DNA from 2 places in the Rhizobium sp. SYY.PMSO genome. Region 2 is predicted to be linked to the other one. Evidence: riboswitches for the same ligand, from Rfam matches in the RefSeq annotation. Region 2 holds a riboswitch; the other holds the start of a gene.
What was found. Region 2 has a riboswitch for cobalamin ahead of ACJJVH_RS08090 (DUF1636 family protein). Riboswitches for the same ligand answer to the same signal wherever they lie in the genome.
Positions count from the first base shown of each region.

Region 1: it holds a riboswitch for cobalamin, as region 2 does, so the genes downstream of both, nrdH (glutaredoxin-like protein NrdH) here and ACJJVH_RS08090 (DUF1636 family protein) in region 2, are expected to answer to the same signal.

Region 1 covers NZ_CP177350.1:789,192-797,030, reverse strand. Annotated here, with positions in the region: gene ACJJVH_RS22080 (HU family DNA-binding protein) at 295-573, shown strand; gene nrdF (class 1b ribonucleoside-diphosphate reductase subunit beta) at 897-1,871, opposite strand; gene nrdE (class 1b ribonucleoside-diphosphate reductase subunit alpha) at 1,897-3,978, opposite strand; gene nrdI (class Ib ribonucleoside-diphosphate reductase assembly flavoprotein NrdI) at 4,092-4,487, opposite strand; gene nrdH (glutaredoxin-like protein NrdH) at 4,499-4,720, opposite strand; cobalamin riboswitch at 4,972-5,190, opposite strand; gene ACJJVH_RS22055 (LacI family DNA-binding transcriptional regulator) at 5,548-6,561, shown strand; gene ACJJVH_RS22050 (ABC transporter substrate-binding protein) at 6,583-7,839, shown strand, end outside.
Region 2 covers NZ_CP177349.1:1,668,529-1,676,367, forward strand. Annotated here, with positions in the region: gene ACJJVH_RS08070 (mechanosensitive ion channel family protein) at 1-764, opposite strand, end outside; gene ACJJVH_RS08075 (iron ABC transporter permease) at 1,050-2,072, opposite strand; gene ACJJVH_RS08080 (ABC transporter substrate-binding protein) at 2,135-3,094, opposite strand; gene ACJJVH_RS08085 (ABC transporter ATP-binding protein) at 3,115-3,894, opposite strand; gene ACJJVH_RS08090 (DUF1636 family protein) at 3,904-4,317, opposite strand; cobalamin riboswitch at 4,425-4,642, opposite strand; gene ACJJVH_RS08095 (FAD/NAD(P)-binding protein) at 4,838-6,250, opposite strand; gene ACJJVH_RS08100 (SfnB family sulfur acquisition oxidoreductase) at 6,902-7,839, shown strand, end outside.

The sequences.
Region 1 (7,839 bases), on a different replicon from region 2:
CGGGGAAAGGCCAGCCCTGATTGCACAACCGCGTCGCACATGCCCTGCCACGCCGCAAAGTTCGGGGCTTCGGCAGCGGATTCGGGCCGACTCGGAACGTCTCCGGTTGCATCCCCAACCGGCGTCCCCGCCGTTCGGCCGCTGGAATCACCCGCAGAAGAGGTGCGAAATGGCGTCCATGCGTCGGAAATTGTGGAAATGCAGGCTTTTCAGGCTTTTCAGGCCGGGACTCATGGTGACAATGAGCCCCGGCAATGGAAATGATTCCGACGTCATCAATGCGGGGGAAGCCTCATGACCACCACCAATGAAATCGCAGACAAGATCGCCGCAGAGCACAAGCTCACCAAAGTTCAAGGCAAGGCGATCGTCGAAGCCGTTTTTGCAGCCATCACCGGAGCAGCAACGTCCGGCGCCGAGACGTCGATCCCCGGCTTCGGGAAGTTCAAGGTCAAGGATACGCCGGAGCGCGAAGCACGCAACCCGGGAACCGGCGCAACCATCAAGGTTGCCGCATCCAAGAAGCTTGTCTTCACGCCGGCCAAGGCGCTGAAGGACACGCTCAACAAATAAGAGCCAACGGCTCAAAGGCAATTTCAGCATAAGCGCGCGGCGGTTTCGTCGGGAATTGCGATAAGGCGAGGAAATAGAGCGGTTCGGTAACTCCATGGAGATCCGGCCCGCCCTAGCAATTGCACGATAACAAAATGCCGGCACTTCGAAAGCGCCGGCATTTTCTGTTTCGGAGCGGTCTCTATGTCTCATTGCGCAGTGATCGGAGCGCACCGGCAAAGCAATGGCGCCGGAGCCATTCCCCGACGCCATCCAATAACAATCTCGTGCCATCCAGAGCGGGTCCGAACGGAAAACCGCTCCGCGCTTTTCCTCGAATTGCTTTAGAAGTTCCAGTCTTCGTCCTCGGTCGCGACCGCCTTGCCAATCACGTATGACGATCCCGAACCGGAGAAGAAGTCATGGTTCTCGTCGGCATTCGGCGATAGCGCCGAAAGAATGGCCGGGTTGACCTTGCAGGCCTCGGCCGGAAACAGCGCTTCGTAGCCGAGATTCATCAGCGCCTTGTTGGCGTTGTAGTGCAGGAACTTCTTGACGTCCTCGGTCAGCCCGACGCCGTCGTAAAGCGCCTCGGTATACCTGGCTTCGTTGTCATAGAGCTCCAGCAGCAGATCGAAGGCGAAGTCCTTGATTTCCTGGCGGCGCTCCTCCGCAAGCCGCTCAAGCCCGCGCTGAAACTTGTAGCCGATATAATAACCGTGTACGGCCTCGTCTCGGATGATGAGCCGGATCATGTCGGCGGTGTTGGTGAGCTTGGCGCGGCTCGACCAGAACATCGGCAGGTAGAAGCCGGAATAGAACAGGAAGCTTTCGAGGAAAACGCTGGCGACCTTCTTCTTCAGCGGATCGCCGGAGGAATACTGCTCCATGATCAGAGCCGATTTCTTCTGCAGGAACTCGTTCTCCTCCGACCAGCGGTAGGCGTCGTCGACGTCAGGCGTAAGGCAGAGCGTCGAGAAGATCGACGAATAGGAGCGTGCGTGCACGGCCTCCATGAAGGAGATGTTCGACAGCACGGCTTCTTCATGGGGCGTGACGGCATCGGCCATCAGCTTCACGGAACCGACGCCGTTCTGGATCGTATCGAGCAGCGTCAGTCCGGTGAAGACACGGATCGTGAGCTGCTGCTCCTCCGGCTTCAGCGTTGCCCAGGATTGGATATCGTTCGAAAGCGGCACTTTTTCCGGCAGCCAGAAATTGCCGGTCAGGCGATTCCAGACCTCGAGATCCTTGTCGTCCTCGATGCGGTTCCAGTTGATGGCGCGGACGCGGCTTGCCGGCTTGAATTGCATGTTCATAGAGAAGTCCTTTTCAAACCGGTCATCAAAGAGCGCAGGAAACGCAGCCCTGCACCTCGGTGCCGGACAGCGCCATCTGGCGAAGGCGGATGTAATAAATGGTCTTGATGCCCTTCTTCCAGGCGTAGATCTGCGCTTTGTTGATGTCGCGCGTGGTCGCCGTGTCGCGGAAGAACAGCGTCAGCGACAAGCCCTGGTCGACATGCCGGGTAGCCGCCGCATAGGTGTCGATGATCTTTTCCGGGCCGATCTCGTAGGCATCCTGATAATAATCGAGATTGTCGTTGGTCATGAAGGCCGCCGGATAATAGACGCGGCCGATCTTGCCTTCCTTGCGGATCTCGATCTTCGAAACGATCGGGTGGATCGAGGAGGTCGAGTGGTTGATGTAGGAGATCGAGCCCGTCGGCGGCACGGCCTGCAGGTTCTGGTTGTAGAGGCCGCCTTCCATGACGGCCTGCTTCAATTCGAGCCAGTCCTCCTGGGTCGGGATGGCGATACCGGCCTTTTCGAAGATGCCGGCCACGCGCTCGGTCGCCGGTTTCCACTCCTGCCCGGTATATTTGTCGAAATACTCTCCCGAAGCATATTTCGAGTTCTCGAAGCCCTTGAAGCTCTGCCCGCGTTCGACCGCAAGCCGGTTGGAGGCGCGAATGGCGTGGTAGGTCACGGTGTAGAAATAGATATTGGTGAAATCGACGCCTTCCTCCGAGCCGTAGAAAATGCGCTCGCGGGCGAGATAGCCGTGCAGGTTCATCTGACCGAGGCCGATGGCGTGGCTTTCGTCGTTGCCCTTCTCGATCGATGGCACGGAGGAGATATGGCTCATGTCGGAAACCGCCGTCAGCGCCCGGATCGACATCTCGATCGTCTTGCCGAAATCGGGGCTGTCCATCGCGGCGGCGATGTTGAGCGAGCCGAGGTTGCAGGAGATATCCTTACCCATATGCGTGTAGGAGAGGTCGTCGCCATATTCGCTGGCCTCGCTGACCTGCAGAATCTCCGAGCAGAGATTGCTCATGGTGATGCGGCCGGCGATCGGATTGGCACGGTTCACCGTGTCTTCGAACATGATGTAGGGGTAGCCGCTTTCGAACTGGATTTCGGCGATCACCTGGAAGAATTCGCGCGCCTTGATCTTCTTCTTGCGAATGCGGCTGTCGGCCACCATCTCGCGGTACTTTTCAGTGACAGAGATTTCGGTAAACGGCATGCCGTAGACGCGCTCCACGTCATAGGGCGAGAACAGGTACATATCCTCGTTGTTCTTCGCGAGTTCGAATGTGATGTCGGGAATGACGACGCCGAGCGACAGGGTCTTGATACGGATCTTCTCGTCGGCGTTCTCGCGCTTGGTATCGAGGAAGCGCATGATATCGGGATGGTGGGCGTTCAGATAGACGGCACCCGCACCCTGCCTGGCGCCGAGCTGATTGGCATAGGAGAAGGAGTCTTCCAGCAGTTTCATCACCGGGATGATGCCCGACGACTGGTTTTCGATATGCTTGATCGGCGCGCCGGCCTCGCGGATGTTGGTGAGGGAAAGAGCCACGCCGCCGCCGCGCTTCGACAGCTGCAGCGCCGAATTGATGGCCCGGCCGATCGATTCCATATTGTCTTCGACACGCAGCAGGAAGCAGGAGACCAGCTCGCCGCGCTGCTTCTTGCCCGCGTTCAGGAAAGTCGGCGTGGCCGGCTGGAAGCGTCCGGAGATGATCTCGTCGACCAGATCGCGGGCAAGCTGCTCGTTGCCGCGCGCCAGCGCCATCGCCACCATGCAGACGCGATCCTCGTAGCGTTCCAGATAGCGCTTCCCGTCAAACGTCTTCAGCGTATAGCTGGTGTAATATTTGAAGGCGCCGAGGAAGGTGGGGAAACGGAACTTCTTCGCATAGGCGTGGTCGAAGAGATCGCGCACGAAGTTGAAGGAATAGTGGTCGAGCACTTCCTGCTCATAATAGCCTTCCGTCACCAGATAATCGAGCTTCTCTCTGAGGTTATGAAAGAAGACCGTGTTCTGGTTGACGTGCTGGAGGAAGTACTGCTTGGCCGCCATGCGGTCCTTGTCGAGCTGGATCCTGCCCTGATCGTCATAGAGGTTCAGCATGGCGTTGAGGGCGTGATAGTCCAGCGCCGTTTCCGCCTTGGCCGGCCGGTCGCCGGCGGGATGGGAAAAAGCGTGAGGCGGCTTTTCGCCCGCGTCCCGCGTCAGAGAAGAGCTTAGCGTGTCCAAAATCGTTCCAATCCGTGTCTGACATTGGCGACATCCTCATCCGTTCCCAGGAGCTCGAACCGATAGAGGTAAGGCACCTGGCATTTGGTGGAGATGATGTCGCCGGCGATCCCGAAGGTCGCGCCGAAGTTGCTGTTGCCCGCGGCTATGACCCCGCGGATATTCGAACGGTTGCCCGCGTCGTTGAGGAAGCGGATCACCTGCTTGGGCACCGCGCCCTTGCCTCCTTCGCCGCAATAGGTCGGGACGATGAGGACGTATGGGGCAACCGCGCGAAACGCCTCTCCCGCCGCAAGCGGAATGCGGCCGGCCGGCAATGCAAGCTTTTCAACGAAGCGATGGGTATTTTCCGACCGGCTGGAGAAATAGACGATCTCGCCCATCGCCAAGCTCCTCAGGCGAGAGCGCTGATCATGTCGGGACGGAAACCGGCCCAATGCAGCTCGCCGGCAACGACAACCGGAACCTGGCGATAGCCGAGACCCTGCACCAGCTCATAGGCGGCGCTGTCGGTGGATACGTCGACGATCGTATAGTCGATGCCCTGGCGATCGAGAGCGCGGGTCGTGGCGGTGCATTGGACGCAGGCGGGCTTGCTGTAGACGGTAATGCTCATGGGATATCCTCGTATATGATGGGCATGAAAATTCGCTCGGGCACCGGACCGATGCCCGCTTGGCGGGATGAAAAACTGAAGGCGCGCCCAACCGGCGGCCGGGCGCTTAAGCGACCGTCACTCGCGCGGACGATTGTGGATATTCAAGAACATTGGACCTCACCCCGAAGCAGTTTTGGCGAGGCTTTCAGGGAAGCGATGACGGCTATCACGCCGCATGGACCATCGCTCGCCAGCCGGACACCCCGCCCGTGGACGCTATTGCTCGAGGCAGGTCTCCTGGCTTGCGGGTCGCCGCATTCGCCTCGCCTTCCCAAGACACATGGCCTCAGTGGCATTACAGAACGAATGCTCGCCGCTCACAGTTGCGGGGGCAGCTCCGGCTTGACAAACGTCATGCTTGCCGACCGGATTCCCATCTTAGCCTCCAATTCTTGCGAATCAGAGGAACCTCGAACACTATATATAGTAGTCCCGGTTAAAATTACGTCAACCGCTTCGATGGCTTCCGGTTAATTTCGGTGTCGATACGCACAGATAATTTCGCGTGACGCCTACAGGATAGCTGGGACGCGCGTCGCGCTGCATCAATATGCCGATCCCGGCTCTCCGCCTGAACCGCCAGAACTGTGAGGCGGCACCGTATGGCGCAGCAAGACGCCTGAAATCGCGTGACATGCCGGCCCACCAAGTGGGTTCGAGACGCGCTTCTCCGCCAAACCGTTTCCGCAGCCGATTGCCCACTCGCGAAAGCAAATGCGCAGCTTGACATCCAGCAATCCGCTTTTTATTAATACGTATAACTAATACGTATAAGTGATCGAGCAATGACGAACAGCCGAGCAACGCAGAAGGATGTCGCAAAGGCGGCCGGGGTCTCCCAAGCCACCGTTTCCATGGTGCTGAGCGGCGGCGGCGGATCGATCCCCGCGGAGACCTGGGAGCGCATCACCAAGGCGGCGAAGGATCTCGGCTACGTGCCCAACCGTTTCGCGCAGGCGCTCAAGACGAGCCGTTCGATGACCATTGCCTGCATCGTGCCCGATATCACCAACCCGTTCTACCCGTCGCTGATTCGCGGCATACAATCGGTCGCCGACGGGCTGAGTTACGATGTGATCACGGTCAATACCGATGGCACTCCGGAGCGCGAACGCCATTTCCTCGATTGGGCAAGGCAGGGGCGCGTCGATGGCGTGATCGGCGTCTTCTTCACGCTGAAAGCCAAGGATTTTAATCCTTTGGTCGAGGCGGGCGTTCCCGTGGTGCGCATCGAATCGTCCAAGAAGCGCGGCGGCCTCATCCCGGTCGACGATATCTATGTCGACAGCCGCGCAGCCGCGCAGGCAATGACGGAATATCTGCTCGGCCTCGGCCATGTCCGCATCGCGCTCGTCGCCGGTCGCGGCGGCCCGCAGGCCCATCGGATCGAAGGATACCGCTCGGCAATTGCAAAGCTCGGACATCCCGGTCACGTCGTCATCGACGACGAATTTTCCGAGATGGGCGGTATCCGCGCGGCCGAAAGCATTCTCGGCGGCGACTTTCGTCCAACGGCCATCTTTGCGGCGAATGACCTGATGGCGATCGGCGTCATGCAATCGCTTCGCGAGCGCGGCATCCGCATACCCGAGGACATTGCCGTCGTCGGCTTCGACGACATTTCCGCCGCCAAGCTCGTTACCCCGACGCTGACCACGGTCGCGCAGTTTCAATGGAAAATGGGAGAACGCGCCGCGCAGACGCTGATGGATCGCCTGCGCGGAGAGAAGACCGGCGCCGGAACCGCCGTCGAAATGCCCTTCGACCTGGTCGTCAGGGGCTCAACAAGCAACGAATAAAAGCAAAATTGGAGGAGACCTATGCGCAGACGTACCGTTTTGAAGGCAGGCCTCGGCCTGGCCACCTTGCCGCTCATGTCCCGCTTCGCATTCGCGGCGGATCAGAAACCCATATCCTTCTGGTATGAATCCGCCTCGCCGGAAAACCAGGACAACCTCAAGAACATCCTGATCGACCCATTCAATGCCGCTCATCCCGATGAGCTCTTGAGCATCGATTTCCGCGGCTCCGATCTCGACAAGCAATTGCGTGTCGCCATGCTCGCGGGAACGGGTCCCGACGTCGTCTTCACGGCGGGTCCGAGCTATGTCGCTGCCATGGCCCAGGCCGGCCAGCTTCTGCCGCTCGACGACTATGCCAAGAAATATGGCTGGAACGAGCGCCTGCTGCCGCTCTTCCTCGATCTCGGCCGCTACAACGGCAAACTCTACGCCCTGGCGAAGACCTACGAGACGCTCGGCCTCTTCTACAACAAGACATTGTTCGACCAGAACAAATGGAAGGTGCCGACGACGATATCGGATTTCGAAGCGCTCGCCGACGAGATGAAGGCCAACGGTCTGACGCCATTCGGCGCGGGCAACGCCGACTGGCGCCCGGCCAACGAGCACTATGTCTCGATCGCCTTCAACTCCATCGCGGGACCGGAGAATGTCTACAAGGCGCTGACGGGCGCCATTCCGTGGACCGATCCCGCCTTCGTCCACTCGATCGACAAGCTCGCCGAGTGGTGGGACAAGGGCTATTTCGGCGACAACTATTTCTCGCTGACGCTCGAGCAGGCCTTTGCTCAGATCGCCAGCGGCCAGGCCGGCATGGCGCCGACCGGCACCTGGAATTTCACCAACGTCCAGACCTATTTCCCGCAAAACAATGCGGAACCCGGCTTCGTCGGCTTCCCCAGCGAGAAAGGCGACCCGATCTTCGCTCTCGGCATCGGCTCGACGCTGTCGATCAATGCCAAGTCCGCCAATGCCGACGGCGCCGCCGCCGTTCTCGACTACATATTCACCGACGACTACTACAGCAAGATCAACTCGGCCTGGCAGGGCGAATGGAACCTGCCGCTGGCCGATCTCTCCAAGGTCAAGCTCTCCGACAAGGTACTGCCGCTCTACGAGGATGCCATGAAGGAGCTGGCGACCGCCGTCTCCGCAGGCAAATACGGCTATACGACGTGGACCTTCCTTCCGCCTGCCACGGACACCTATCTGGTCAGCGGCATGGAGGAGGTCTGGCTCAAGAAAACGAAATCGGCAGACTTCCTCAAGAAGCTC
Region 2 (7,839 bases):
ACGTAATACCGGCGGAACAGCCGATACCCGCCGGCCAGGAACAGTAGCGCCGCGCCGATCGACAGGCAGACCGCCGCAAGGAACGACGCAAGCTTTGCCTTCAGCACGAAGCCGATCCAGCTCGTTACGGCACCGCTGAACTTGATGCCCTCCTCGACGAGAGCCGCCCCCGCATCGCCAAATGTCGTAGCGGAGATATCCGTCCGCTTGAATAGCGTCTCGGCAAACAGCTTCCGCCGCATCTCCATCAACTGCATCGACAGCCGATTGCTCTCGCCCGTCAGATTGTCGGCATCAAGGATTACGGCGCTGATCTGGGAGCGTTCGGCGTTGAGCCTGTCTCGTTCCTGCGTGACGATCGGAGCTTCGGGCGGCTGGCCCTCCTTGGGGGCAGCGCCGAGCTGTGCCAGTCGCGTGTCGATCTCGGCCGTGCGGGGCTGCAGGCGTGTCGAAATTGCCGTAACGGAGCGATTGAAATCATCGACCTTGCCGGACAGCGCCACCAGCGTTTCGTCATCCATTCCAGGCTGCTTTGCCTCGTCCTGGAGCGATGCGTAGGCTTTTTTCGCCTTGGCAAGATCGGCAACCGCGGCATCCAGAAGTCCGTTGGCAAGCGGCGCCGGCTGTTGTTGATCCGTTTGCTGCGATGGCTGTGCCGACTGCTGATCCTGCGCAACGGCATACCCTTCGGCCAGCGGAGCGGCGGCCATGATGGCGCTCAGTCCCAGCAGCAAAAGGGGCAGCAGAAAAAGACGGAATTTCAGCGGGCGCAAGCAGAGCTCCTCGTCGCACATAAGTCGCAGGCAGTGGATGACCGAAATCACCGCAGAGAATGGAGAACCGGATCGTCCTGTAATGTGATTGCGAATTTCATAGTCTTTACGCGTACGCCTTGTAAGACAAAGAAAGGCGACAGAAAGGCATTTTACGCCTTATCCGGTCCCTTAACCCCGCCGAAGCCGGATGACGCCCGCCTCCTCCTTAAGACGAGGTATCGGGCCGATCATCGCCTGCCCGGAAATAGGCCGGAGAAAGGTCTTGGCAATGGGTCAATCCACACCCCGCCCCTTTCGCAGGATCAGGATGAAGGCCACGCCTCCGACAAGCCCGGTGACGATACCGATCGGCATATCCTCCGGCGCCATGATCATCCGGGCGACGATATCGGCCCAGATCAAGGTCAGCGCGCCGAACGTCGCACTCAACGGCACGACGCGAACATTGTCGCCGCCGACGATCAGCCGCACGAAATGCGGCACCATGAGCCCGACGAAACCGATGGCACCCGAGAACGCGACCATCACGCCGGTCAGAAGCGCGGTGACGACGAAGAGCAGCAGGCGAAACTGCGTGACGGCTATGCCGAGCGTGACCGCCGTTTCATCGCCCATGGCGAGCGCATTCAGCTCCCGCGTCTTCGGAAGCAGCAAGGCAAGGCAAAACAGCAATATGCCGGCCGGATAGACGAGGTGCTGCCATTGCGCCAGCCCCAGCCCGCCAAGCATCCAGAAGACGACGGTATTGGCGGCCCTCGGGTCTCCCAGGAAGATCAGAAGGTTGCCGAGCGCCGTGAACACGAAGGCCACGGCCACTCCCGACAGGACCAGCCGATCGGCCGAGCGGGAGCGCGTCAGGCGCGTCGTCAGCCCCACGGCGGCGGTCGCGACCAGAGCGCCGGCAAAGGCAAACAGCGGCACCGTCAGCAGGCCCAGGATCAGGCCGGTATGCAGCAGCGCCAGAATGGCGCCGAACGCCGCCCCCGAGGAGACGCCGAGAAGATGCGGGTCAGCCAGCGGATTGCGCGTCAACGCCTGAAGCACGGCACCGGTCACCGCAAGCCCCGCCCCCACGAGCGCCGCCAGCACGACCCGCGGGAAACGCACATCCCAGACAATGCTTTCCTGACCGCCGGACCATGTGACCGGAAAAGTGCCGGCGTGCAGCTTGTTGCCGACGATCGACCAGACGGTGGAAAACGGAATGGATGCCGAGCCGAGCGACACCCCGGCGGTGATCGACAGGATGAAGCCTATGGCAAGCAAGGGAATGAGGATGGAGAGGTTGAGGCGCATGCTCGAATCTTGAGAAGGAGATCCGCCCAATGATGGATTGGACGGATCGGCATTATCGATAATCACATCGCGTTCGGGTGGAGAGCCTTCGCCAGGGCGGCGATGGCCTCGATGTTGCGCGGGCCCGGGGTCGCCTCCACATAGGGCAACACGACGAAACGATCGTTCTTCACGGCATCGATATTCTTGAAGGCCGGGTTGCCCTTAAGGAAAGCGATCTTCTGCGCGGCGGTCACCTGGCCATAATCGACGATGACGATGACTTCCGGGTTTTTCTCGATGACCGGCTCCCAGGAGACTTCCGTCCAGCTCTTCTCGACATCGTCCATGACGTTTACGCCGCCGGCGGCCTCGATCATGGCCGTCGGGATGCCATAGCGGCCCGATGTGAATGGCTTCTCCTCACCGGAATCATAGACGAAAACGCGCGTCGGCTTGTCGATGTGACCGATCTTCGCCTGAATCTCGCCGAGTTGCTTGCGGTAGCCGGCAACCAGCGCCTGCGCTCTGTCCTCGACGCGGAAGATCCTGCCGAGATTAAGGAGATCGACGAACATGTCGTCCATAGTCGGTTTGTTCTTCTGCATGACGAAGATGCAGGATTCCGTCAGCTCGTAAACCTTGATGCCGAGGGGCGCCAGGGTCTCCGGCGTCACCTCGCCCCCGACCTTCATGCCGTAATTCCAGCCGGCGAAATAGAAATCCGCATTGGCGCCGAGCAGCACCTCCTTGCTCGGATATTTCGGAGACAGTTCCGGCAGTTCCCTGACACCCTCGCGCAGCTTCTCGTCCAGCGTCTTCCAGCCGGAAACGCCGGTGTAGCCGACCATGCGATCCTGAAGTTTCAGCGCCAGCATCATTTCGGTCAGATTGACGTCGTTCGAGACGGCGCGCTCGGGCGCCTTGTCGAAAGTCACGTCGCGATTGCAGCTGCGAATGGTGACGGGCTCGGCAAGGGCCGCGCCCGCAAGCAGGCTTCCAGCGAGCAAGGCCACGGCAGAGAAGGATATGCGGGAAAACATGAAGGGCTCCAATGATCGGATTATCGAAGGGAAAAGGAAAAACGTTGCGGACCGCTGTCGGCCGGATGAAGGCGGGCGCCGACACGGAATGCGTTCGATACGTGCTCCACCGTCAGGACCTCGGCCGGCTCGCCATGCCCCGTGAGCCGGCCGCAATCGAGAACGGCGACATGGGTCGCAAAGTCTGCGGCAAGGTTGATGTCGTGCAGCGTCGTGATGATCGTCGGCCCCACCCCCTTCAGAAGCTCGAGAATCTCGAGCTGGTGCCGGATATCGAGGTGGTTTGTCGGCTCATCGAGAACGATGAGTTCGGGCTCCTGCGCCAATGCGCGGGCAATCAGCGCCCGCTGCTTTTCGCCGCCCGACAGCGACGCGAACTGACGAAGCGCCAGAGGCTCCAGCTCCAGGCGTGCGAGAGCCCTGGTCGTGACGTCGTGATCCCGGTCGCTCCAGCGCGCCATGCCTTTGCGATGCGGAATGCGCCCCATCAGCACGACATCGCGCACGCTGAAGGGAAAATCTCCCGGCGTCTCCTGCGGGACGACGGCAATCCGTTGCGCCGCTTCTTTCGGACCGATGGACCAGAGATCGACGCCATCGAGCCTCACCACGCCCCGCTGCGGCTTGACGCCGCGATAGAGGCAACGCAACAGCGTCGATTTGCCCGCCCCGTTCGGACCGATAATGGCCAGCCGGGCGCCGGCTTCGACGGACAGATTGATGCCGCTGATGATCGGCATGCCCTTCTGTGGGCCCCAGGTGACGCCGTCGGCGTCCAATCGCGCGCTTCGTTCGGACATGATCGGCTCCTATTGCAGCGCGACCGATCGGCGTTCCGCCGAAACAATGGCCGCCGGGATGCGCGCCAGGGTCTTGCCGCTGAGCGCTCGCGGCCGCTCGCTTTCGCGCGTCAGCCCATCGGGGCGATCCCGATACAGCCGCGCGAAGGAAACGAGCGCGCCGATATCGGCAGCGTCCTCTATGTCGCCGAAGAGGTACGTCGCCTTTGCCGTCGCCTGAAAAGCGACCGTGCAGGGCCGTTCGCAGCCTGCCATGCAGACACTGCCTTCAAGGCTGAAATCGTCGGAAAGCATCGCACCCGCCTGAGAAATGGCGGCTTGCAGATGCCTCAGGAGATCGAGACCGGGCCGGCACGGCTTGCCGACATGACGGCAGTTCGTGCACACGGTAATCCGGTGCGTCGCCTCTTTTTCCTTGTCCATGAAATGCCTCCCGGAGAATTCGCCGGAGGCAAAGTCAAGATAGGGCCAACGGACGCAACGGCGTCCCCGCCCAACCACTGATTTTCCATCGGATCACCCCGTCCGTTGCGGTTGATATCGTCGATGGCAGGTCTCCTGGCTCGCGGGTCACAACCCGTTCGCGCCTTCCCGGCATAAAGCCAGTGGCATGCTGCGAACGCGCTCTCCGCTTACAGTTGCGGGGGCAGCCACGGTTTTGGCCCCTGATGGGTAATCCGCACCGTGTTCCCTTTTCAGCCGCCAGCAGGATCGATCCGAAGGCGGCACCATCAAGGCTATTCATCTCATAGAAAGCGGAATCGGGCAACGGCGATGTCATGGGCGCTTTCGCTTGTCCTTGGGTTCGACATTGGGAGTGGCAATTTGTTACGTTATTACATAACTATTGGCAAGCCGCTATTTTCCCGCCGTTCGATAGCACCTCCAATGGAAACGATGAATGATCTCTGCCCTTATCACCTCAAGGAGAAAGGCGGAGCTGCTAGACTGCCTTGCATTGCGGATGGAAGCGCTCCGCGACGCTTTCCGCTGCCGCATAGGCCTGCGTCACGATTTCCGGCACCAGATCGATGTCGGGAAGACTGCCCAGCCCCAGGGGGCCGATGGCGAAGAGCCCTTCCGTCGTGCGCCCATTCACCTCGAGCGCGCCCGTCGCCTCGACGGCAAGACCGAGACCCAGTTCATCCGGCACAGCGAGACCGGTGTCGATCAGGCTCCGCAGCAATGGAGCATTCAGATCGGGCGCCTGGCATCGACAGTCGATGACATCGTCGGCATAGAGCTGTTCCGTCTCTTGCCGGCCTGCAGGCTTCAGGATCAGCCCGGTCGGCGTGCGCCGGATGAAATGACCGCGCCGCAGCAGGGTATTGCCCTCGGCCAGTTCCTGCTTCAGGCGAACATGCAGCGCCTCGGGCAGCCGGTTGCGGTGGCTGTCATAGAGCGCCCTGAGATGCCGGTTGAACTGCTGCTTCTGGCTGGCCGGCAAGGAACGCCACAGCGACCGCGCATGCTTGCGCAAGCCGTTCATGACGGATTGCCAGCTCTGGCCGTTTGTTTCCGCCTCGCCGCAAGCCTTGCGGACAAAGCGAACGATTTCGCTGAGCTTGCCGGGCATCTCATCGGCGGGGAAGACGGGATCGGCATTGTTCCGCGTGTGGCTCTGAGGCAGGAAGCCGCGCCGCGAGACTATGGTGATCTGCCCCGTATAGCCGCTTTCCCGCATCTGCAGCAGCCGATCGACGACGCGCAGTCCGCTGCCGAGCAGGATCGTATGCGGACGCGATACGAGACGGCGCGCGCGCACGGTGGTCGGGACATTCGCGAGATCGCCGGCCTGGGATTCCTGATCGGTGACGCCGTAGCCGGTCGCCAGCACCACCATGTCGAACGGCGCATTGGCGGCGCCATCGCTTTCCACCACGAAGCGACCGCCGCGCACACGGCGAATCCCGAAAACCATCTCGCTACTGACTTGCACCGCAACGTCGCGCCGCGACGAAAACGCTTCAGAAAAGCGCTGATAGACGTAGTCGCTGAAAATGCTCTTCGGCACGAAGATCTGCAGGAAGCCGGGGATGGCGGCGGGAACGGCGCTCCGGAAAGGAGCATTGCCGCAAAGCCATTGATTGAAATCGTCCGGATCGCCGGCCGAAACCGAAAGGTCGCGAACGCGGCTGTTGAGGATCTCGCTGCTATGCCCGGAAGCCAGCGCCTGACCGCCGCTGACGCTGGAATTGGGATCGAAAAGCTGCAGATGGAAGGGAAACCGCACTGCTTTCATTAGGGCGATCGCCATCATCATGCCGGAAAAGCCACGCCCGACCACGGCGATGCGCGGCATCGCGTAAGGCTGCGCCGCATTTGTCCTGGCGGAAAAGAATCCCTGAACCGTCATATCAACTCCTGGGGCGAGAGGTGGTCGATCATACCTTTCTTGGGGCTACACGTTTACAGGCCCAGAAACACGAACTCCGATTTCGGATGCCGGCAGCCGATACACGAGGGCTGACAGAACGCACGGAAACCGCTTCGGTTCTCAACTCGACGCATTCCTTCAATCGGGAATTCCCTCCGCTGAAAGAAAGATGCGATACGCAGATCCAACTCCGATCCAATGCCGGATGCCTGCAATCGGCCGCCACGGAACTGCTTCGCAAAAGCTATCGGGCGGCGGGATGTTGCCATTGTCTACTTATTTAGTCGTATATGAAAGCGCGAAAATGCGCCTCTAGCAAGTGCTTTCTTATCGGAGCGAAACAAGGTCGAAGATGCTGCGGCGAAGAGATGTCGCGGAGGCTCTGCTTTTCCGCGTGGCGCATCTTCGATCCGCGTCAGGGAAACAGAAGTTCAACGACCCCGAAAGGCGGCATCCCGAGCCGCTTTCGGCGGCGTTACAACCGGTAAACGACCAAAGGCAGGTCTTCTGCCCGGCCACGGCGTCTCGGCTGCGCGCTTACAATTTTTGCATTCTCCACCTATTATGCTGAAAGAAGCGCGGATCGAATAAGCAGGGACAATCGACCTGGAGCTGGCCGAGGAGTGGTGAATGGGAACTGTTTCACAGTTGCACGAACACGTCAGGCAGCCCGCGCATCCTATTCAAAGCGAAGAGGAAGCGCTCGATATCGCACGTTCGCTCGCAACCGGTTTCGCACAGCAGGCAAGCGATCGCGACATCAACCGCATCTTGCCCTACGATGAGGTCGAGGCCCTGTCCCAATCGGGCCTGCTCGGAATTTCCGTACCTTCGGAGCATGGCGGCATCGATATTTCAAACTGCGTTCTTGCCGAGGTCATTGCCATTCTGGCGGAGGCGGACCCTTCCCTCGCGCAGATACTGCAGACGCATTTTCATGTGCTGGAGGCGGTGCGGATCGGCGGAGGCGAGGATCAGCGAGCCTTCCTTTTTGACCGGGCCATCATAGGCGACCGATTCTGTGGCGTCTTTTCCGAACCCGGCATCGGCGGAACCGATCAAAATGCGCTGCATCTGACATCGAACGGGCGCGGCTTTCGCCTCAGCGGCCGAAGCTCGCCTTCCGCCAGCATTCTGTTTTCGGACTGGATTGCCCTGTTCGTTCCGGACGACCGCAAGAAACTCGTGGCAGCCGTCGTGCCCAGGAATACCGAAGGCATCCAGATCATCGACGATTGGGATGGCTTTGGCCAGAGAACGTCTGGAGACGGCACGACCATTCTGCACGATGTCTACCTCAATGCCGATGCCGTGCTCCTGCATCGCGACAAGCTGGCCCAGCCAACGGTGATCGATTGCGTGAACCAGCTTACCCATGCCGGCATCAGCCTCGGCATCGCCCGGTCCGCGCTGGCGGCGGCCATGGCGTTCGTAAAGTCGCAGCCATCGGCTGACGGTGGTTTCGAGCGGGCCGCGGACGACCCGCTGACCGTCACGAGGATCGGCGGGATTGCCATCCGGATCGAAGCGGCGACAGCCATCGTGGAGCGCGCCGGCAGCAGGATCGA